4 regions of the Bacillus infantis NRRL B-14911 genome follow, and region 4 is predicted to be linked to each of the others. Evidence: riboswitches for the same ligand, from Rfam matches in the RefSeq annotation. Region 4 holds a riboswitch; each other region holds the start of a gene.
The links. Region 4 has a riboswitch for S-adenosylmethionine ahead of N288_RS19640 (methionine ABC transporter ATP-binding protein). Riboswitches for the same ligand answer to the same signal wherever they lie in the genome.
Positions count from the first base shown of each region.

Region 1: another riboswitch for S-adenosylmethionine. It lies ahead of N288_RS03735 (sugar ABC transporter substrate-binding protein); the one in region 4 lies ahead of N288_RS19640 (methionine ABC transporter ATP-binding protein).
Region 2: another riboswitch for S-adenosylmethionine. It lies ahead of metK (methionine adenosyltransferase); the one in region 4 lies ahead of N288_RS19640 (methionine ABC transporter ATP-binding protein).
Region 3: another riboswitch for S-adenosylmethionine. It lies ahead of N288_RS24725 (YezD family protein); the one in region 4 lies ahead of N288_RS19640 (methionine ABC transporter ATP-binding protein).

Region 1 is NC_022524.1:691,066-696,693, reverse strand. Features, by position in the region: gene N288_RS03745 (ABC transporter permease) at 1-710, opposite strand, end outside; gene N288_RS03740 (sugar ABC transporter ATP-binding protein) at 679-2,217, opposite strand; gene N288_RS03735 (sugar ABC transporter substrate-binding protein) at 2,283-3,365, opposite strand; SAM riboswitch class I at 3,506-3,670, opposite strand; gene N288_RS03730 (hypothetical protein) at 4,083-4,760, shown strand; gene N288_RS24210 (coiled-coil domain-containing protein) at 4,934-5,628, opposite strand, start outside.
Region 2 is NC_022524.1:3,731,233-3,736,860, reverse strand. Features, by position in the region: gene qoxB (cytochrome aa3 quinol oxidase subunit I) at 1-1,457, opposite strand, end outside; gene qoxA (cytochrome aa3 quinol oxidase subunit II) at 1,499-2,446, opposite strand; gene N288_RS25725 (hypothetical protein) at 2,579-2,701, shown strand; gene N288_RS18790 (thiol-disulfide oxidoreductase DCC family protein) at 2,816-3,181, shown strand; SAM riboswitch class I at 3,297-3,474, shown strand; gene metK (methionine adenosyltransferase) at 3,906-5,105, shown strand; gene asnB (asparagine synthase (glutamine-hydrolyzing)) at 5,429-5,628, shown strand, end outside.
Region 3 is NC_022524.1:2,465,036-2,470,663, forward strand. Features, by position in the region: gene N288_RS12315 (nitrite/sulfite reductase) at 1-170, opposite strand, end outside; gene cysC (adenylyl-sulfate kinase) at 183-785, opposite strand; gene sat (sulfate adenylyltransferase) at 799-1,944, opposite strand; gene N288_RS12330 (inorganic phosphate transporter) at 1,950-3,029, opposite strand; gene N288_RS12335 (phosphoadenylyl-sulfate reductase) at 3,045-3,755, opposite strand; gene N288_RS24725 (YezD family protein) at 3,863-3,994, opposite strand; SAM riboswitch class I at 4,114-4,217, opposite strand; gene N288_RS12345 (RDD family protein) at 4,338-5,150, opposite strand; gene N288_RS12350 (stage II sporulation protein M) at 5,247-5,628, shown strand, end outside.
Region 4 is NC_022524.1:3,879,068-3,884,695, forward strand. Features, by position in the region: gene N288_RS19635 (methionine ABC transporter permease) at 1-128, opposite strand, end outside; gene N288_RS19640 (methionine ABC transporter ATP-binding protein) at 121-1,146, opposite strand; SAM riboswitch class I at 1,340-1,447, opposite strand; gene N288_RS19650 (O-acetylhomoserine aminocarboxypropyltransferase/cysteine synthase family protein) at 1,575-2,891, opposite strand; SAM riboswitch class I at 2,988-3,087, opposite strand; gene N288_RS19655 (MFS transporter) at 3,241-4,509, opposite strand; gene N288_RS19660 (thioredoxin family protein) at 4,735-5,055, opposite strand; gene N288_RS19665 (toprim domain-containing protein) at 5,052-5,408, opposite strand.

The sequences.
Region 1 (5,628 bases), 1.7 Mb from region 4:
CCTGCCAGCGATGCAAAGATCCCGGATACTACATAAGCAAGGGTTTTCACCTTATTCACATTGGTTCCTGACAACCGGGCTGCCTCTGCATTCCCCCCGGTCATATACAGGATTCTTCCCCACCGGGTTTTATTCAATACCACGTAAACAGCAGCCACCAATATCAGCATTATGATCACGGGGACAGGAATTCCCCATAGTCTTCCCTGCCCAATCCAAAGGAAATTTGGATAAAACTCTCCAGGTGCCTTTCCTCCAGCTGTCAATTCCATGTGGCTGTAGATAGAATATCCCTCAGTGTATGTGCGGTGCAGGCCTGAAATGATATACATGACCCCTAAGGTTGCCAGCAGATCGGGTATTTTAATTTTTACAATAAGAAGGGAGTTAAACAGCCCCACCGCGGCGCCTGCCAAAATCGGAAGAATCAGGACTAGCCAAAGCGGGAGCTCAAACCATACCATCAAAGAAGCTGTTAAGACCGTCGCAAGGGACATTGTGGACCCTACCGACAAATCAAATCCATCCACAATCAGGGTAAATGTCACTCCTAGAGCCAGCAGGGTGACAATGGAGATGGAACGCAGAATATCGGATATATTACCGTAAGAAAAAAATGCCGGGTTTACGATGGTGAAATAAACCAAAATCAGAGCCATCAATAGGATGGCACCATATTTATATACAAACTGAAACACTTTGCTGCTCATCACTTTCCTCCTTCCCCCCGCTCGCATATAGCAGAATTTTTTCCTGTGAGGCCTCTTCCCTTGATAATTCTTTTACAATCATCCCGTCATACATCACTAAGATTCGGTCTGAAACAGTCAGGATTTCTGAAATTTCATTAGTTAGATAGAGAATACCCTTACCCTGGTCCGCAAGGCTTTGGATAAGGTCGAAGATTTCCTTCTTTGCACCAATGTCCACGCCTTTGGTCGGTTCATCGAAGATATAGAGGTCACTGTCTGCTCCTGTCCATTTTCCGATCGCCACCTTCTGCTGGTTTCCTCCGCTTAAATGGAGAACCGGATCCGTTGTCCCGCCTGTTTTAACACCCAGGTTCTTAATAATTTTTTCCGCGTGGCTTTTCTCTGATTTTTTATTCATGAAAAGAAAAGAGGAAAACGATTTTAGATGAGGGAAAGAAAGATTATGTTCAATCGACTCATTGATAAACAATCCCTCTTTCCTTCTTTCTTCCGGGATTAAAACCACACCGGCACGTATCGCATCCGCCGGGCTTTTAAAGGGACCTACTTCTCCATTCATCTTCATTTCACCTGATTCTGTTTTCGTAAGGCCGAACAAGATCCGCGCCAGCTCTGTTTTTCCTGCTCCAACCAGCCCTGCGACTCCTACTATCTCTCCTCTTGAAACCGAAAGACTGGCATTTTTCACTAACCCGCCATCACTTATCCCATCGACCTCTAACAGTTTCTTCCCGGGTACCGTTTTTTGTTTTTCTGTGATTTGAATGTCTTTGCCAAGCATTGCCTCGACGATTTCCTGATGGGTTGCTTGAGTTGTTTTAAAGGTCTGAATGGTTTCACCGTCTCTCATGACGGTAATCCGGTCACTTATTTCAAATACTTCCGGCAGCCGGTGGGAAATGAAGATGATGCCCATCCCCTGCGCCTTCAGCTTTCTCACAATGTTAAAAAGATACTTTGTTTCCTCGATCGACAGCGGGGCAGTCGGTTCATCCAAAATGATGATGCCCGCATCTTTGACCAGGCCTCTGGCGATCAGTACCATTTGCTTTTGAGCGAGGGTCAGCTCAGAGACATATTGGTCTACAGCTATTTGCTCTTCATTCAGGAGAGCAAGAATTTCTTCTGCTTTTCGCTTCAGCTCCTTTTTTGAGACGAAAAAGCGGTTTCCTCCGGCAAAGGAATCAAGCAGAATATTCTCCGCCACTGTCAGCTGCGGCACCAATGCCGTATCCACCTCCTGGTACACACAGTGGATGCCCAGATCCTTCGCCTCTTTTGGTGAATGGATCGTGACTGGCTTTCCGTTAAGATAAATATCGCCTTCATCATGGCTGTAAGCACCCGCCAAAATTTTGATAAGCGTACTTTTACCCGCACCATTGGCCCCCAATAAAGCATGTACTTCTCCAGAGGCCAAATGGAGTCCAGCTCTCTTCAAAGCCTTTGCTGCACCAAAGCTCTTGGATATATTTCTCATTTCAAGTAGTGATGCACCCATCATGCTGCCTCCTTTAAAAAGGAAAACATCAGGCGGCCTTTAACCTAAGGCTGCCTAATGTCCCTCTGTTATTTCCCTTCTTCCAATTCCTTCAGGGTTTCGGTATATCCCTGGTCGCTGTTGCCCCATCCTTCCACGTATTCATTCAGCTCCGTGGTTGTGATTTGCTCTTCCGGGAGGTCATCTTTTGATACGAACACCGGTGTTAATTTAACATTGTCAGGAGTCTCTTCTCCGGATAATTTTTGATAGGCATAGCGAACCTGTATTCTGCCAATATCCTTTGGATCAACAGCTGCAGTTGCCACCCAAGGAGAATTCTTGTCCTGAATCATTTGCAGGTCTTCATCACTCATATCGATTCCGTACACTTTGATATCTGTCCGGCCGGCCTGCTGGATAGCACGCACGGCTCCTTTGGCAAATTCATCCCATGCTGCCCAAACTGCTGTAATCTGCCCTTTCTCCGGATACTGCTTTAAAATGGCTTCCATTTGTGACTGAGTATCCAATGCTGTGTTCTGCGTCGCTGCTCCAAATGCCGCGACCTCTTTAATCCCCGGATTCTGTTCAAGGAATTCCTTATAGGCAACTTGTCTTCGCTCCATCGGCGCAAAGCCGGCTACCCATATTTTAACGATATTTGCATTTCCATCTGAGTCCTCAGCCAGTCTCTCAAGAGTGCTTTTTGCCATCTCCTGGTCACCCTGCTCAAGCACGGTCACACCCGGTTCACTAACCTCTGCGTCAAAGGCAACCACTGGGATTTTTTTCTCGACCGCCTTTTGGACTCCGGCCGCCAATGCTTCTTTTGTGCCATGGTCTATTAAAATAGCATCAAATCCCTGGTTGATCGCTGCATCCAGGTTTGAAGACATTTTCGCCAGGTCACCATCAGAAGTAAAAACTGTTGTAGTTCCGCCGAATTTCGTAACCTGCTCCTTCACACCGTCAATATACTGAGCAGAAAACGTACCAAGATTCTGCTGCATAATTAATGCGATCTTTTTATCGGTAAGCTCGTTTTCATCATTGGTTTTATCGGCCGCCGCCTCTCCCTCGGTGCTGACGCCTGTCTTTGGCTGGCACCCTGCTGTAAGCAGGATAACGACAAAAATACTTAATAGAAAGCTCCATTTTTTATTCTTCATTTTCTCTCTCCATTATTGTTTTTTTTAACTTTTGCTTTGAACCCTTTGATGCTGACCTGTAAATCACTCCTTTTATGATATAAAAAAGCCTCTTTCTGCGTAGAGAAAGAGGCTGAAGATTATATATCGAATCTCCACACCTCTTATCTCCCAGAAAAGAAAAATCTCCTCTGTTGGAATTAGCACCGTGCCTTAAAGGTATTTACATACCGGCGCAAATCTTGCTGCGCCCCGTTTCACAACGGAATTACGGTCGGTTGCTGGGCTTCATCGGGCCAAATCCCTCCGCCTGCTCTCGATAAGAGTTGAAAGCTTGCTATTAATTTTGATTACCTGTGCTGAATATTATCATCAAAATTAAATGTACGCAATATGTTTTTTCAATTTTATAAATTTTTATGAAAGAAGGTGAGCTGGAAGAAGGTCCGGGCGAAAAAGAAAGTGCCTGGCCCCGTACACTTTAATGCATTAGCCAATGCGGGGTCAGTCACCTATTTTTATGGGGTCTGGTACCTATTTTCAGCGTTAAGGAAATATTATAAGCGACCTCCTACCAGCACTTTAATCCTGCACAGAATGTGGGGGCAGGCACCTAGTTCCATAATTTTTTTTCTAAAGTAAGATACGTTTATAACAACTCTTTATTAAAGAAATTTAAAATAGTATAATTTATGGATGTTATTACCATTATGTTTTTAGAAAAGGAAGAGGATATTTTTGAATATACCTATTAGGGATTATCTAGACCAAACAAAATATGTTACTCAAGAGCTAATTGCCCTTCTAAACAAGGTTGATAATGATTTGGCACAATTAACCCACACGTCGGCCATGATTCCGTACTACCAGCAAAACTCAAAAATGTATAATGACTTTTCTAATATGTTAAGGGCTGAAGGTCAACCAGAGGAAGCATTTGACTATGTCATAAGAGCTGTAGAACATGCTAAAACAGCAGGAGACTACCAAAATCAGGTTCAAGTAATCCAAGCATATTATAATAACGCTTTGCTCATAAAAAACAGCCCAAAACAATCCCTTGCCCAAGCCATCCTACAAATAGGAAAACAAGGTATTTCATCAAGGTATGGTAAGAAAAAAAGTGATTGTTCGAATGCACTAATAGTTTCGGATAAGACCATCCCAGTAAAATTTGGTGTCAATATTTTAGACATAATTTGGGAAGGCAGAAACCAATCAATACACTATGAAGATAAACAATTTAATACACCTACTAAAACATGTTTTAATACCTTACTCAATGACTCCGATAGTAGATGCCAAGCCTTACTTGGATATAGTAATGGGGAAAATAAAGCCTACGAAATAATTGAAATACTAGAATGGACGAACTACACTAACTTTGAAAGAGATTTATTGTCCCTTTCAATTTAATAAATTTTCTTAGCCATCCAACCTAGACTGGCTTTTTTTCTCTTTTTCCCTCCAATACTGAGATAAATTATTCACTTTAGTCCTTCCTGCATATATTTTTTTAATAGATAAAGTAAGATAAAAAGAAGTATCTCTGACTTCTTTAGAGATACTTCTTTTTAAGATACAAATCACTAATCAATCGTCCTAACTTGAGATAATAAATAATTGTATTTGTTTTTATGTAGTATAGGCTTTGTCAATTTTATTACATTATAGTTATCTAACTTTGAAAGATACTGTAGATTTTCAGAAATTGTCACAAAAAAAGTTTGACTTGGGATAGTTAAGAAGTATTTTTCTACTTCTTTAAATGTGGTTTTTATCGTCTTCTTATCGACTTCATTCTTAACAAATGAATCAATCCCAAATGGAATAGTGTAAATCCCAAATTCAGCAATTAATCTCATATAAGTTAAGTATAGTGCCAGCAATGTTTTATTGTTGTCCATTCCACTCCCCTTAACTTCTCTATAATTAAAAAATTCAACTTCGCTTAATATGGTACTTCCAATACGCAAATTAATATCGTTTATTATTTCGTAAAATCGCTTTTCAATTTCTGACTTTCTGTTTTTTTGATCTTTTTTTAGTGCATTAATTTTCTTTGCTAATTCTTTGCCATAGTCTACTAACTTTTCTTTTTCATCAGATAATTTGTCTATAGTTTTTAAAAATTCCTCATTCGCCAGTCTCTTTGATTCTAAATCAATAAATTCTTGGAGAGTCAATATTTCTTGAATTTCTTTCTTTTTCCTAGTAATCATTCTATACTTGCTATCAAGATCTAAAATTTCATCTTGTAATACTTCAATTTCTTGTTGTAAAA
Region 2 (5,628 bases), 150 kb from region 4:
GTAGCTTCAGAATAAGTGTACGCGCGGCGCGCCTGTCCGTCCAATCCTGAGAAGAACATCGGCATGAAAGCAAGGAGTGTACTCATGGAGATAATCCATGCAGTCAGCTTCCCGATCTTTTCGTTCAGGATGTAGCCGAACATTTTCGGCCAGTAGAAATGGAAACCGGCAAGCATCGCGAAAACTACACCCGGAATAATAACCATATGGAAGTGGGCAACCAGGAACATTGTATTATGATACTGGTAATCTGCAGCCGACATTCCGAGCATGACACCTGTTACCCCGCCGATTGTGAAAATCGGGATGAAGAGAAGGGAATAAAGCATTGGCGTCGTAATCGTAATTTTCCCTTTCCAGAGCGTCAGGAGCCAGTTGAAGATCTTAACTCCGGTCGGCACGGCAATCGCCATGGTTGTAATAGAGAAAATACTGTTTGTCAAAGCTCCCTGGCCCATTGTAAAGAAGTGGTGGGTCCAGACAAGGAAGGACAAGAGTGAAATGATCACCATGGATCCTACCATTGATTTATAGCCATAAAGGTTCCTGCGTGCGAACGTTGAGATGATCTCGCTGTATATACCGAAAGCAGGAAGTATCAGAATGTATACCTCAGGGTGTCCCCATACCCAGAAGAAGTTTGCCCACAGCATATCCATACCGCCATTGCTGGTCGTAAAGAAGTTGGTGGCAAATAATCTGTCAAGAGATCCCATTGCAAGAGCAACAGTCAGTACAGGGAAAGCAAATACGATAATGATGCTGGCAACAAGTGATGACCATGTGAACATTGGCATTTTCATCAATGTCATGCCAGGAGCACGCATCCTGAGGATGGTGGTTACCATATTGATACCGGTCATCAATGTACCCAAACCAGCGATTTGCAGTGAGAACATATAATAGTTGGTTCCGACTGATTCGCTGAACTCAGTCCCTGCAAGAGGGAAGTAGGAAGTCCAGCCGGCATCAGGCGAACCGCCGATAACGAATGAGATGTTCAGCAGCATGGCACCCATGAAGAAGAGCCAGAAGCTGAGTGCATTAAGTTTAGGGAAAGCAACGTCGCGTGCCCCGATTTGAAGCGGCACAACAAAGTTCATGAAAGCCATGATGAATGGCATTGCCATGAACAGAATCATAACTGTTCCGTGCGTTGTGAAAATTTCATTATAGTGCTGTGCGTCAAGGAGGGTATTGTCCGGCACAGCCAGCTGGGCACGCATCATGATGGCATCTGCGCCGCCTCGGAAAAGCATGAGCAGGGCAGAAATCAGATACATGATCCCAATCCGTTTATGATCGACTGTTGTCAGCCATTCTCTCCACAGATAGCCCCATTTTTTAAAATAAGTCAAGCCTGCAATGATGGCAATAACCGTTAAACCTATAGCAACCATTGACGCATAGATTACAGGGCTGGGATGCGGAATGGCAAAACGTTCAAAGAATTCCATAGGATTTTAAACTCCTTTCTAGGGTAGCGGGTCTGTTCTTATTAATGGCCTTCATGTTCTGAGTGGCCATTGTCGCCAGATCCGTCCTCTTCCATATCCATATGTTCATGATCTGAGTCAGCATCATGGCTGTCAGAGCTGGAACCATGGTTATGGCCGCCATGCTCGCCTTCAGGTGCGGGCATGAAATCAAGATGTGTTCCGGTATAAGTTGACTGTCCAAGATGCCCCGGTTCAAGCAGTTCATTGAATTTTTCTTCCGTAAGAGGCTCAGCCGTATCTTTCACGTCATCAACCCATTGGTCAAACTCTTCCTGCGGCATGGCTGTTACATTGAATGTATTTTCAGCAAAGCCTTTTCCGTTAAAGTTGGCATTGCGCCCCATATATTCACCGGGTTCATCTGCTCCCAGGTGCAATGTGTTGACCATATCAGCCATGGCATATTTTTGTCCGCCAAGCTGAGGGATCCAGAAGCTTGTGATCGGTCCGTATGAATAGAGCTTAAATTCAAGCGGGCGGTCAGTCGGTACATATAGATAGTTGACTGTTTCGATATCTTCTTCTGGATAGCTGAAATGCCATTTCCAGTTAGAAGATGATGCATATACGACTAAAGGCTCTTTGTCGCCGTATCCTGTAGGTGCTGATTCCACTTTATAGTTGCTTTGTGTGGATACAACCGATAGGAAGATGACGATCAGGACGGGGATACCGACACAGACCGCTTCGACCAGAAGATTTCCTTTAATATGCGGCGGTTCATAATCCTTGCTTTGCTTTGAAGAGCGGTATTTATAGAGCATATAAGCAAGCATGGCAAAAACCACAAGGACGATGACAGACATGATTGCCGTTGACAGGATGATGTCTTTTGCCTGGACGGCGGCCTGAGGCCCCTTGGGATCCAGCACCATCAGCGGCTCACAGCCTGATAGAATAGTAATGATTGTAAATATTCCTAAAAGCAAAGAATATTTCTTTTTCATGGATAAGCCCCTTTCTCAATGGCTGAAAGTTTAATAACATAATAATAGTGTATATGTTACATAGTTCACAATCTGTTATCATCATAAGCAATTTTAAAGGGTAATTCAATAGAATGTGAAAGGTGTCACAAATTGTTCAAGAAGATAGAAATTCTTTCCGAACTTTGCGGCATATTATTTGCACAACAGAAATTAAGGGGGCTTGCCAAGGCGGGGGAAACTCCTGCAGCTAAGCAGAAGAGGCATTATTTATAATGAAACATATATTATATAGATATAAGTTTACACTGCTTCTATATTGATTGAAAGGTATGGTAAAATTTAATAAAAAGCACGATTTTACAGGCGGGAGATGGTAATGTGAAAACGATGGCCCTTTACGACAATACTTGCCAGCTTTGCCAGATGACAAAAAAATCTTTCCAAAAGCTTGACCTGCTCCACAGGGTAGACTGGGTTTCACTCCAGAAATATGAACAGGAGCATGGAGAAATTCAGTTCAGCAGCAGGGAGCTGAGGAAAGAGCTTCATATTATAACTCCTGAAAAAAAGGTCCTGAAAGGTTTCTATGCAGTAAGAAGGCTGCTGCTGCTGTTCCCCCTGACCTTCGTTCTCGGGCTCTTTATGCACCTTCCTTTCGCATCTGCTGCCGGGGTTCCGGTATACCGGTGGATTGCACGGAACAGACACAAACTGCTTAGGAAGAAATGCAAGGACGGCAGCTGTTCCCTGTGATTAATTTCCATATCGGATTTTCTGCAGGTGCAGGATGAATTTCTTCTTGCTATAGCGGAGAAAATGATTGACGCCGCTACATCTGTACGTTATGATTTTACCTTGAACGGATACTCTCTTATCCCGAGCTGGTGGAGGGACAGGCCCGATGAAACCCAGCAACCTGCTAATGATGCTTTTGAAAACGGATATATGCTGAAAAGAGCATAACGGTTCAAATTACCAGCCAGCAATGGTCTGTTTTTAGCAAAGGTGCTAACCTGACGCAAGGAAGATTCCTTGAACGATAAGAGTGAAAGGCGCGAATCATTTTGCTTTCAACCTTTTCACTTTGGGAAGGTTTTTTATTTTGCATTTTGAGGGATGTCTTTTAATTGCATATTATGGAAGTTTTTGCATAAAGCTGATTTACAAGGGCTATGCATTTAACAGGATAAAATCATACAATTTCTATTGTGCCTGGCTTATATATAATGCCTTTGACCGGTTTTCTGCATCGGCGGTGACCTGCCTTTTCAGCACTTGCCTGAGAATGCACGTACCGGGGGATGGAACCAGCCGGTTATGCAGATTGTGAAGCAATGCATACGCGAGAGCGGGATAAAAACTCCATGTTTATTCAATACTACTTAGGGAATGAGTACCGTATCAATCCGAGGGGAAGAATAAGGTGTAGCGCCGGATAAGAACCTCACTCTATTCTTATAAATAAGGAGGAAATCAGATGTCAAATAAACGCCGTTTGTTTACTTCTGAATCAGTTACTGAAGGTCATCCGGATAAAATCTGTGACCAGATTTCTGATGCAATTTTAGACGCTATCTTAGCAAAAGACGCAAATGCCCGCGTTGCTGCTGAAACATCTGTTACAACAGGGTTAGTCCTTGTTGCAGGTGAAATTACAACATCTACATATGTTGATATTCCTAAGCTTGTCCGCGAAACAATCAAGGATATCGGCTATACCCGTGCTAAATACGGCTTTGATTCCGAAACATGTGCTGTCTTGACTTCCATTGATGAGCAGTCAGCTGACATTGCAATGGGTGTAGACCAGGCGCTTGAAGCGCGTGAAGGCCAAATGTCAGATGAAGAAATCGAAGCGATCGGCGCAGGGGACCAGGGCCTTATGTTCGGCTTTGCCTGCAATGAAACGAAAGAGCTTATGCCTCTTCCGATTTCCCTGGCGCACAAATTATCACGCCGCCTGACAGAAGTGCGCAAAGAAGAAATTCTTCCGTATCTGCGTCCGGATGGCAAGACACAGGTGACTGTTGAGTATGATGAGAACGACAAGCCGGTACGCATCGATACCATTGTCATCTCCACACAGCACCATCCTGAAATCAGCCTGGAGCAAATCCAGCGCAACCTGAAAGAACATGTCATCAATCCGGTCGTTCCAAAAGAACTGATCGATGAAAATACAAAATACTTCATCAACCCTACTGGCCGTTTTGTTATCGGCGGACCTCAAGGGGATGCAGGTTTGACTGGCCGCAAAATCATTGTTGATACTTACGGCGGATATGCACGCCACGGCGGAGGCGCATTCTCCGGCAAGGATCCTACAAAGGTTGACCGCTCAGCAGCTTATGCAGCCCGCTATGTAGCGAAGAATATCGTCGCTGCCGGCCTTGCTGATAAGGTTGAAGTGCAGCTTGCCTACGCCATCGGGGTAGCGCAGCCGGTTTCCATTTCTGTTGATACATTCGGAACAGGAACTGTGAGCGAAGATACGCTTGTCGACCTTGTCCGCGATAACTTTGATCTTCGCCCGGCAGGCATCATCAATATGCTGAACCTGCGCCGCCCTATCTACAAGCAGACTGCAGCTTACGGACATTTCGGCCGTACAGATGTTGATCTTCCTTGGGAGCGCACTGACAAAGCAGATACACTGCGCCAGCAGGCTGGAAAATAATCCTTATAAGAACAAAAAAGCGGGAGTGCTGAAATATGCAGCTCCCGCTTTTATATTTCGTCTAAAGGGATAGAGCGTTTAACGGTCTGCTGATCTGTGAATAATTCTTGTAAATGCCTAATTTTTCCCCTGCCTGTTTTTCATGTTGATAGTGCCATTTTTTCAGGTTTAGTGGTAGTATTAGAGAGTATGTTTTTTGGGATTAATGTGTGATATGGCAGATTATGGCTGGCCGGGCAAGCACTGCACCGGCATGAATGCCTTCCGCTGTTTTTTTCAGACGGAATGGGATTTTGACTAAATTGAAGAAGGTGAACTACATAATGTGCGGTTTTATCGGCTGTGTCCATGAAAATGCGCAAGTTCTGAACGATGCGCAAAAGCAGCAGTTTGAAAATATGAATAATATCATTACCCACAGGGGGCCTGATGATGCAGGCTATTACAATGATGAACATATCCAGTTCGGCTTCCGCCGCCTGAGCATCATTGACATCGAATGCGGCCATCAGCCGCTGACCTA
Region 3 (5,628 bases), 1.4 Mb from region 4:
TACAAGCCTGCCCATTTGAACAGGTCCCACTGATCCTTTGGAATGGATTCAAAGCCGTTTGCTGCATAATAGGGAATATCATTAAGAATTTCGAGTCCGTCTTTTTCCAGCTTTGCTTTCTCCGTTTTGTTCAGCTTTTCATTATCAGCCCAATGCTTTACATATGCCATTCTTGCCCCTCCTTAAATGATTCCCTGCTCTTTTAAGTAGATTAATATCTTTTCAGCTGCCTCTTCTGGAGAAAGCTGGTCAGTCCGAATGATGATTTCCGGGTCTTCCGGCTCTTCGTAAGGAGCATCGATCCCCGTGAATCCTTTAATCTCCTCGCGCCGTGCTTTTTGGTACAGCTGCTTGGGATCCCGCTTTTCACATTCTTCCAAAGGGCAGTCAATGAATACTTCAATGAACTCCCCTTTTTCCGGAAAAAGGCTTCGCACCAGTTCCCTGTCCTTCCGGTAAGGCGAGATGAATGCTGTACAGACAATCTGGCCGCTGTCAGTAAACAGCTTAGCCACTTCACCGATCCGGCGGATATTTTCATTCCTGTCTTCTTCTGAGAATCCGAGGTCGCGGTTCAGTCCATGGCGGATATTATCGCCATCCAGGACATATTCATCAATGCCATCCTTGAAAAGCCGGTGGCTGACGATATTGGCTATGGTCGATTTACCTGATCCGGACAGCCCTGTCAGCCAGAGCACACAGCTGGCATGCCCGTTTTGCGCCCTCCTCTCTTCTTTTGTTACTGCTGCTTCATGCCATGTAAGATTCAGTGAATGTGCCATGCATTCTTCCTCCTTAAACCGTTTCTTTTTCCCGCAAGCCCTGAATCAGCACCTCAATTACTTCTTTCCTGCTGAAAGAGGATGGCGGGATTTCTCCGGCACGGAGCATTTCCCTGACCTTTGTGCCTGAAAGGATTACCCGGTCATCCGCTGTATGCGGGCAGGTCTTGTCGGAAGCCATGCCTTCACACACATTGCAATAGAAGCTGTGCTCGAAAAATAAAGGCTTGATCCCCAGCTCTTCTTCGGTAAACTCCCTGAATATATGCTGGGCATCATAGGTTCCGTAATAATTGCCTACTCCGGCATGATCGCGCCCTACGATGAAATGGGTGCATCCGAAGTTCTTTCTGGCGATGCTGTGAAAAATAGCTTCCCTCGGCCCCGCGTACCTCATGGCTGCTGGATAGACTGCGAGCTGGACACGGGTTTCAGGATAATAATGCTCCAGCAGCACCCGGTAGCTTTTCAGGCGGACATCTGCCGGTATATCATCCTCCTTCGTATCCCCGACGAGCGGGTTAAGGAAAAGGCCATCGACTGTTTCAAGGGCAGCTTTCTGGATATATTCATGGGCCCGGTGCACCGGGTTCCGCGTCTGGAAGCCGACAACCGTGTTCCAGCCTTTTTCAGCAAATAAGGACCGCGTCTCCTTCGGTGTCAGCCAGACATCTGTGAAATCTCCTTTATCAGGACGCTTAATCAGTGTAATTTTTCCTGCAGCATAGGTGCGGCCTCTTTCAAAAAGCTTATTAACTCCTGGATGTGCCCGGTCAGAGGTCCGGTAGACTGAAAGTGCCTCTTTTTCCAGATCTGGCTGGTAAAGCTCGGAAAGTTCAAGGATCCCGTAGGTTTCTCCCTTATGATTCAGCCTGCAGATATCACCTTTATGAAGGTCAGCTGCTATATCCGGAATGATCGGCAGCGTGACCGGTATCGGCCATACTGTACCATCTGCAAGGCGCATACTTTCAACCACAGATTCGTAGTCCTCCTTTCCCAGAAAACCTGTCAGCGGGCTGAAAAGTCCACAGGCGATCAGCTCCAGGTCACTTAATGCAACTGAGTCTATCTCTATCTCCTGATTCGTGTTCTGGATCGGATAATCCGGATTGAATGCTTCTATGAGTTTGCCTCCATGAGGCATAGGTAGTGACATTTTCATCAGCCTTTCCTTGCTAGTTTATAAGTTTCATTTTCCGGCAGGGCCGTATTCTGCCTTCCCATCAGGAAACGGACACCGAATACAGAAATAAGGACTCCAGCCATGGCAACAATCGGGTAAAAGTCATGCTTAATGATGATTTGGATCAAGGTATAGCTCAGTACCATCGACAGTACTGGCGACACAAGCCATACACCGAGGAGCCTGATGACAATTTCTTTCTGGAAAACAGAGCGCCCCTGGCCGGCAAAGCCGATTCCGATGATGGAGCTTGTCGTGATCTGGGTCAAGGGGACGGGAATCCCGAATAAGGATGCAGCAGTGACAATGCCTGCCCCGGTACCAGAAATGATGCATCCTTCTTCGAGCCGGATATCAGTGATTTTCTTTCCGTTTGTCTCCAGCACTTTACTGCCGAGAAAAACAGCGCCTGCGGCGACGAATATACCGCCCCAGAAAATCCCTGCCTCTGGCGGGAGGATGTCAGCACCAACAAGGGGGCCAACCGCATTGGCAACATTATTCATGCCGGCCGAAAAGGCTTCAAACAATCCCATGAGTGTGACCAGGAAGCCAAGGAAGCGGATGGTGCCCGGCTTTTTGGTCTTCTTGGTTGAGCGGAGTATCCTGATCAGCTTCGCTGCAATGACAGCAATGATAAAAGCGGCCAGCGGCGTAATCAGCCAAAAAGAAATGATCCACAAGAGCTTGGAAGCAAATAAAGATTGATAAGCAATCCCTGCCCCTACAACTGATCCGACTGTCACCTCACTGGTCGACAGCGGAATTCCGAAAATATTGGCCAGGAAAAGCGACAGTGCTGCAGAGGCAAGGACAATCAGGGCTATGCTCACGGTGAAAGTGCTTTTCGGCACAATCCCGCTTCCCATCGTTTTGACAACCTCGCCCCCTCCGAGCCAGGCGCCAAGGAATACGGCGGCTCCGCACAGCAGGAGAGCAGTCTTTCGGCTTTTGATGGATCCTGATCCGTATGCAATCCCCATCGAGGCAGCTGCCCCGCTTGCTCCTATATTCATGGCAAAGAATAGTCCAATGGTCATTGCTATTGCTGCAAGCATGGTCATGCCCCCCTTTCACCCGGAATGCAGGCCGCATTCCGTCTTGCCGGTCCCAGCCCACCTGCCTGCCCTGCTGTCCCCGCCAACTCCTGCAGCCCTTGTACAGGGAAAGCATCCAATGCTTGGATACCCATTGTCATGGAGGTTATTATATGGGAGATCTTTTTTACGGATATGCTCCCAAACTTCCTCCCAAGTCCAGTGAATAAGAGGGCAGATTTTTACATTTTGAAATTTGCTGTCCTTGTTTAAAAATTGCGCCCCAGCCCTGGATGCAGACTGATCCCTCCTCAGCCCGGAAATCCAGGCGATTTTGTCTTTCATGGCTTCCTGGAGCGGAATGATCTTCCGGATGCTGCAGCAGCGGTCCGGCTCTCTTTTCCACAGTGCCGGTCCATAGGCTTCCCGCTGGTCATCCAAAGAAAGGGAAGGAAGCTTCCTTTCAATATTCAGCTCCGGAAAACGCTCCTGCACCCTTTCAATGACCTCATAGGTTTCCGGAAAATGGAGCCCGGTATCCAGGAAAATAATATGGGCATCAGGCTTTATCCCTGTGATAAGATCAATCAGTACAATCGCCTCAGCCCCGAAGCTTGAGGCGTAGCTGATATCTTGCGGGCTGTAATGGCTATAGGCCCATTCCAGCACTTTTTGTGCTCCTTTGAATCCATCGTTTTCAGGGAATGATGGCGGTTCCCAGCTGGTGTATGTTACGGTGGTGCTCATTTCAGTGCTCCTTTCATGGTGCCTTCTGTTTTTTGACTGATTTTTAACAAGAAAAAAGGCAGCCTTCCTCCCGCTTTTGGGAAAAAGACCGCCTCTAGTTTGTCTAGTCAGCGCGCTTTATTAGATTGAAGGCGAACCTTTTCATTCTTCTCAATTTGAATGACCTTGCCATCCTGCACCACAAGTGTGATGCTTCCAAACTTTACAGACTGCAGCATCCTTTGCAGATGTGCGGCCACTTCCTCCCAATCAGCATGCTTCAGATCGGCTCGCCTCCTTTTTGAATGGCTGGGATGGGGACAAGGAGGAAAAAGAAAACGCCTTTTCCAACAGGAAAAGGCGCATTTCGCATACTTGCACCTTATCTCCCAAAATGCTGGACATTTTGCTGGAATTGGCACCTTGCTTTTAGCAGGTTGCCGGGCTTCGATGGGCCAGTCCCTCAGCCACTCTAGATAAGTGATATAATCAGGAGCGTTTGCTCTGATTTATTTTATTGAAATTAATCCTACCATACCCATATGATTTGTCAACGAGTTAACGAAAAGTTTTCTAATAATTTTTTTAATTAGGAAAATATGCTCATTTTATCTGATTCTCAAATTCCCACTCCTCTTTCCCGATTAAATAAAGAACCAGCAGGATGTCTTCCAGCTGCCTGAATGACTTTCGTTCCGGATCGATATCGAGCTTTGGCAGGAGTGAATAAGAAAGTTTTTTTGTGAGCTCTTCTCTTTTGCCTATAGGGAGCTGGAGCAGCCTCTCACTATAGGTCTTTAAAAGCTTCCACTCCTCGGCGCCAATCTTCCTGACAGTCCACTCGTCCATATATATATCTTCCTTTTTCAGGCCTCTTTCCTGGATTTCTTTTTCAATCCCGGTCATTTTACCCGGCTTCTTCTTTTTCCGTTCATGCACGACCACTGTCCCGGCAGCCAGATCGCCGACCCGTTTATGCCTGGAATGAAAAAATACCATCAGAATGCCAAGCAGATAGTACACCGGCAGGGAGTCTATGATGCGGAGGAGATTTCGGATAAAGCTTGAGAGCAATGTGATGCTCTGGCCGTTATCCTGAATGACCCTTATTCCCATGATCTTTTTCCCCAGTGTCCTTCCTGCCCAAAAATATTCCAATACAAAAAAATATCCCCAGTTGACCAGAAAAAGGCAAATTAGCATAATGGCGAACGGCCATGAAAGAAAAGTATCATCAAGAAAGAATGCTGCGGCACTGGAAGCATAAAAAGCAAATAAAAGAATGCTCGCCAGATTGAATACCATAAGGATCAGCTGATCGATGATGAGGGCCCCGGCCCTGCTGCCAAGTCCGGCAGGCTGGAATTGAAGCGATACAAATTCAGGTGTTTTGATAAGAATTGTTTCTGTTTGCATGATGCACCCCATTTCCTGGAAGTTTTGCCTGTATCTCACTCTCCCTATGATTTATAATGGAGATACAACTTTTATGGTTACAGGCAGGTGATTAGATTGAATAGTAAACAGTTCATCAAGCAGCATCGGGAAAACTGGCAGGAGCTCGAGGAGCTGCTCGCCAGGATGAAAAGACGAAAAGCCGCAGGAACTGATTTGGCCCGGTTTGACAGGCTGTATCAGAAAGCAGCACAGAATCTTTCATTCTCCCGGACTTTCTTTCCAGACGAAGAAGTGACTTTTTATTTAAATGATCTTGTCGCAAAGGCGCATAATCTTTTATATAAAAGCCAATCCTCCAGTATGGCCCAGCTGAAAGATTTCTTCCAGATCAAGTTTGTGCGGCTATTGTTCGAGCAATGGAAATTTGTCGTTGCCAGCATGCTCCTTTTCACATTGGGCGGTTTGGGGAGTTTCTTTGCTGTGATCCATGATCCGC
Region 4 (5,628 bases):
AGCAGCAGGCCGAGCACAATCCCCAATACGAATGTAACCAGTACAGAAATGCCAGTCATATAAAGCGTTTCATTCGTTGCTTCCCACATCTTATCCCAGTTAACATTTGGGAAAAATTCATTAAGCATTCGAAATCACCTCCACGCCAACCTGCTGTGCATGGATATATTCAATCGCTTTGGCAATTTCGTCAGCCTGCCCATCTAGATGGATGAACAATGTTCCATAAGAGCCGTTTTGAGTCTGCGAGATTTTCCCTTGAAGGATATTAACTGTCAACTCAAAGGAACGGATCAGATTCGTGATGAGCGGCTGTTCAGCCGATTCCCCGACGAAGGACAGCTGTACGACTTTTCCATGCGGATACAATCCAAGCAAGGCCTCTGCAGTCTCTTTTGTTTCCTCAGGTTCTGTGACCTGCTGGACGAATCTCTTTGTGATCTGCTCGCGCGGATTTTTAAACACTTCCAGGACAGGGCCGATTTCCACGGCCTTTCCGCCTTCCATGACAGCTACCCGATGGCAGATCTTCCTGATTACATGCATTTCATGAGTAATAAGTACAATGGTCAGTCCCAGGCGGCTGTTGATGTCCACTAGCAGATCCAGAATGGAATCCGTTGTCTGCGGGTCAAGCGCCGAGGTTGCCTCATCGCACAGAAGCACCTTCGGGTTATTCGCAAGCGCCCTGGCAATCCCGACGCGTTGCTTCTGCCCGCCGCTCAGCTGGGAAGGGTAAGCATCCTCACGGCCGTCAAGGCCGACAAGGTTGATGAGCTCATTTACTCTTTTTTCTCTTTCCTGGCGCGCAACCCCCGCAATTTCCAGCGGGAATGCAATATTGTCTCTTACGGTCCTTGACCAGAGAAGGTTAAAGTGCTGGAAGATCATGCTGATTTCCTGGCGCGCTTTGCGCAGCTCCGCACCCCTGATTTTTGAGATCTCCCTGCCGGCTACCGTAACCGTTCCCTCTGAGGGAAGCTCAAGCCCGTTCAGCATCCGGATCAAGGTGCTTTTCCCTGCACCGCTGTAGCCGATCACTCCGAAGATTTCACCTTCCTTGATTTCAAGGTTGACATCATCAACTGCTTTGACCGGGCCTTTTTTTGACGAATATATCTTTTTAACATCTTTTATTGAAATCAATTGCCGTATTCACCTCTTTTATATCCAATTAGACAAATGGCTTTACAGAGATATATCATCCTGCCAATCCCCATAAGAGTAGTTTCCTGAAACCAGGGCAAGATTATTCCATGGCTTCAAGACAGGAGACTTTTCTGTAAAAATAAAAATGCCTTTCTGCATGTGAGCAGAAAGGCATGATGGAAAAACCTTTCTCTCATCTGCCAAAGCTAAAAGCTTTGTGTGAATTGGCACCATTTCAATAAACATTGACGGTTGCCGGGCTTCATCGGGCACATCCCTCCACCTCTCTTGATAAGAGCTATCATATATGAAGTTCATTTTCATTCATTAGCCATTTTTGAATTACGAGTGCTATCGTATCATGGATGAAAAAGGGTGTCAACAACAAAGTTTAATTCTAAAAATTACCGGCTGAATCCTGAAGTTCACACCTTCCCTGCCAGTGAATGGCTTCCGGTTGCGGCTTCAATTGCCTGCTCCAGGTCCTCGATGAGATCTTCGGCATTTTCTATGCCAACAGAAATGCGGATTAGATCCTCCGGCACCCCTGCTGACTTCAGGCCTTCTGAATCAAGCTGCTGGTGAGTGGTGCTGGCAGGATGGATGATGAGGCTTTTTGCATCGCCGACATTGGCTACATGCGCCCACAGTTCCAGGCTGTTGATCAGCTTGGCACCGGCCTCCCTGCCTCCCTCAATTCCAAATACAGCCACAGCTCCGGCTCCTTTAGGCAAATACTTATCAGCAAGTGCCTTATCAGGATGGCCTTCATCCCCCGGATAAAGCACCCAGGTCACAGCAGGGTGATTCTTTAGATACTCTGTCACTTTCTTTGTATTGCTGATATGCTCCTTCATCCTCACATGCAGTGTTTCAAGACCGAGAGTGAACTGGAATGCGTTCTGCGGGCTAAGTGCTGGCCCCAGGTCCCTCAGCAGCTGGACTCTGGCTTTGACGATAAAAGCTGCCGCGCCGATTGCTTCACTGTACACCAGGTTATTGTAGCTTGGGTCCGGATTGGTGAAGCCAGGGAATTTGACTGAATTCCAGTCAAAACGACCTGCGTCTACTATGACGCCCCCCATTGTCGTCCCATTTCCCAGCAGCCATTTTGTCGCTGAGTGGATTACGATGTCTGCCCCAAAATCAATCGGCCTGCAGAGATATGGAGTGGCAAAGGTATTATCAACTATCAGCGGAATACCTGCTTCATGGGCAATTTCCGCCACTTTCTCAATATCGAGGACCTTTAAGCTTGGATTGCCGATTGTTTCAGCGAATACAGCTTTTGTTTTTTCATTGATGGCCTCCCTGAAATTTTCCGGGTCATCGGGATTGACCAGCTTTACATTGATTCCGTATTTAGGAAGAGTGACGGCAAATAAATTATATGTCCCTCCATAAAGATTTGAAGCTGCTACAATTTCATCTCCGGCCTGGGCAATGTTCAGGATGGCAAGAGTGATGGCAGCCTGGCCGCTTGCAACAGCAAGTGCCCCTACGCCGCCTTCAAGCAGTGAGACCCTTTCCTCAAATACAGTAACTGTCGGATTATGGATTCTTGTATAGATATAGCCCGGCTCCTTTAAGCCGAACAGATTGGCGGCGTGCTCTGTATTCTGGAACTGATAAGCATTATTCTGATAGATCGGCACTGCCCTTGCCCCTGTTGCAGGGTCAGGCTGCAGTCCTCCATGTACACCAAGTGTTTCAAATCGATAGTTCTTTTGCTTCTCTGCCATTGTTATCTCTCCTTCGGGTTATCAGATATTTTCATTATGCCGGATCACTGCTGGTAACAATAAAAGCCCCTCTGCAGAAGAGGGGCTTTTTCGCTCAACTTATCTGCCAGAGATCATGCTCTGCTGGAATTAGCACCGTTCTATTGCCGGTTGCCGGGTTTCATCGGGCCAGTCCCTCCACCTCTCTTGATAAGAAATATGAAATTTTTAGCGTGCTTGAAGTTAAAATGATAGTATCATAACCAGCAAAAAAGAGTCAACTGATTTTTTAGAAAGTTCAGTTTTATATTTCTATGAATGTTCGACAAATAGAAAGGCTTATGACAATTTCCCGAGAAATATCCGCTTATCATACAATCTTTGCTGTATTTGTTCTTCCAGAAGGCTCTGAAAGCCTTCTGAATACGACAAAAAAGTATGTAGAGCCTATTAAATATAAGACTGCAGTTATGGTGAAGACAATAGAATATCCCCAATAGTCTCCGTATTTGATGACAAGGCCTGTAGAGACAGGGCCCATCACTGCCCAGCCCAGATTGAACACCATCTGATTCACCGAGCTGGCCAGGCCTCTTTTGGAATCATCCACCTTCGACATCATCAAAGACATCTGGATCGGATTTCCCGCATTCATTAAAGCCTGCCTGAATAGAAAGCCAATGGCGGCCAGCCATAAATTCTCTGTGTAAGCAGTCAGTAGAAGGAAAGGCAGGGAGGAAAGCTGCAGGAAAACGACTGCCTTTACCTCCCCGATCCTCCTTACCACCTGGGGACCAATGATCATGGCCGCTGCCGTAGCTGCCTGACCGAGGGAAATAATCAGCCCGATTGCAGAATTCGACGCATGGAAACGGTCTGCAAAATATAGATTCAGGTAAGGTATGACAAGCCCTGCCCCAAATCCGATAAACAGCTGTGCTGCAGCGAACAGGATGATGATCTTGAAACCATCATCCTTCAGAGAAAACCGTTTGCTTCCTTTAGCTCCGCCGATTTGCGGGATTTTATCGCTCCGGTTTTCCTGAAAGCGGAGTATCGGAAATATTCCCGCCAGATAGATGGCTCCTCCCAGCAGTAAAGTAAACCGTATGCTCGCCAGCTCCGAGAAATAAAAAGCAAACAAGTCAGTCAGCAGTCCGCCGCTTAAGTTGCCGATGACATTGGCTCCTGTCATAACAGCGAAATGGATGCTGAACAAATGAACCCTCTGCTCTGGCTTGGAATTCTCTGTCAGCCAGGGAATGGAGGATACCTGAATGAAGGCCGTCCCCAGCCCTGTGCCAAAGGCAAACACGATAAGCAGGCTCTGCATGTCAACCATGCTCCTGGCAAGCAGAATCACACCGGTTGCAGCAGCCCCGAACTGCATAGCCTTCTTCCGGCCGATCCTGTCGCTCATAATGCCTGCGGGGATCAGCACAAGGGCTGTCGCCAATGCAGTCATCGCTATGATCTGGCCATTCACCTGCTCTGAATAGCCAAGCTCCCGTATATAAAAATTATAAATGACCATAAAAATGCCCATTCCGATCTGCGTGAAAATATTGGCTGCAAAAGCCCGGCGTATATTACTGTTATACCCGCGGATCTGTTCAGCCCATTCCTGATAAAAAGCCATTTTATATGCCCCTCGCATTTATTTCGTTTCCCTAAATAATCATAATATCGTTTAGAGAAAAAATCCATCCTTTTCCTTTGAATCTTCTGGTTTTTCTGCTAAATAATCCGGAACATTTTATCCATTGACCATGATAATCCCTGGACACTGGCCGCGGACAGATGCGCAAACAGTAAAAAGCCTGTACCAGCCGGGTGTCCTACCCTCTAGTACAGGCTTTATTATTTACAGCAGATATTCTTTTGTTTTTTCCAGCAGGTATGGAACAGAGTGGAATGCGTATATTTTTTCTGCCAGCTCTCCCTCCCGGAAAAATAGCAGGCAGGGGACACTTTCTACTGACCACTTGCCGGCCAGGTCAGGAAAATAGTTCAAGTTTGCCTTTCTGCATTCAATTCCCGGGAGTACCTCAAGGGTCACTTCCAGCATCCGTCCAGCCATCTGGCATGTTCCGCACATCGGTGTGTAAAGATAGAGCATCCATGTCTCCCTGTCTTTTTCATACCGTTCCAAATCCCCAAGCATCAGTTCTTGCAACCCCATCATCCTCTATCTAAAAACTCAGCATATACGTCTATATTGGCGCCAAGCAGAACCGTTGCAAGATGCTGCTCCGGTGCAGTGGCCACTTCCCGGTACATTTTATCAATATAAAGATGTGCTGCTTCCGGGAATTCCCGTTTGAACTGCTTTCTCAGCTTTTCGCCGGATTCATCTGCATCCACCAGAATATAAACATCACGGTCAAATAATTCGTCAATCAATTCATCCAGGCGGGTTATGCTGATTGTCCCGTTCGTACAAATGATTTCAACAGGCTCCTTAATAATATTCTTAACCTTGCGCTTATCAGAAGTGCCTTCGACAATAATTACCTTTTCTATGTTTTCTGCATGCATATTCATCACCTGACGGGAGTTGATATTTTTACTTTACCTTATTCTATGTTCGGCAAAATGGTGTTGAACTCCTGCCTTGCTTTCGGAAAACGGGCAGGCGGTCACTTGCTGAAAAACGCCATCCCCGCATTCCGCCTGATCAAAATCCGCCCATAAAAGAGCCGGCAGATCCTTATTTACCCTTTTTTCTGCAAAAAAAACAGCGGCAATGCCCGCTGCT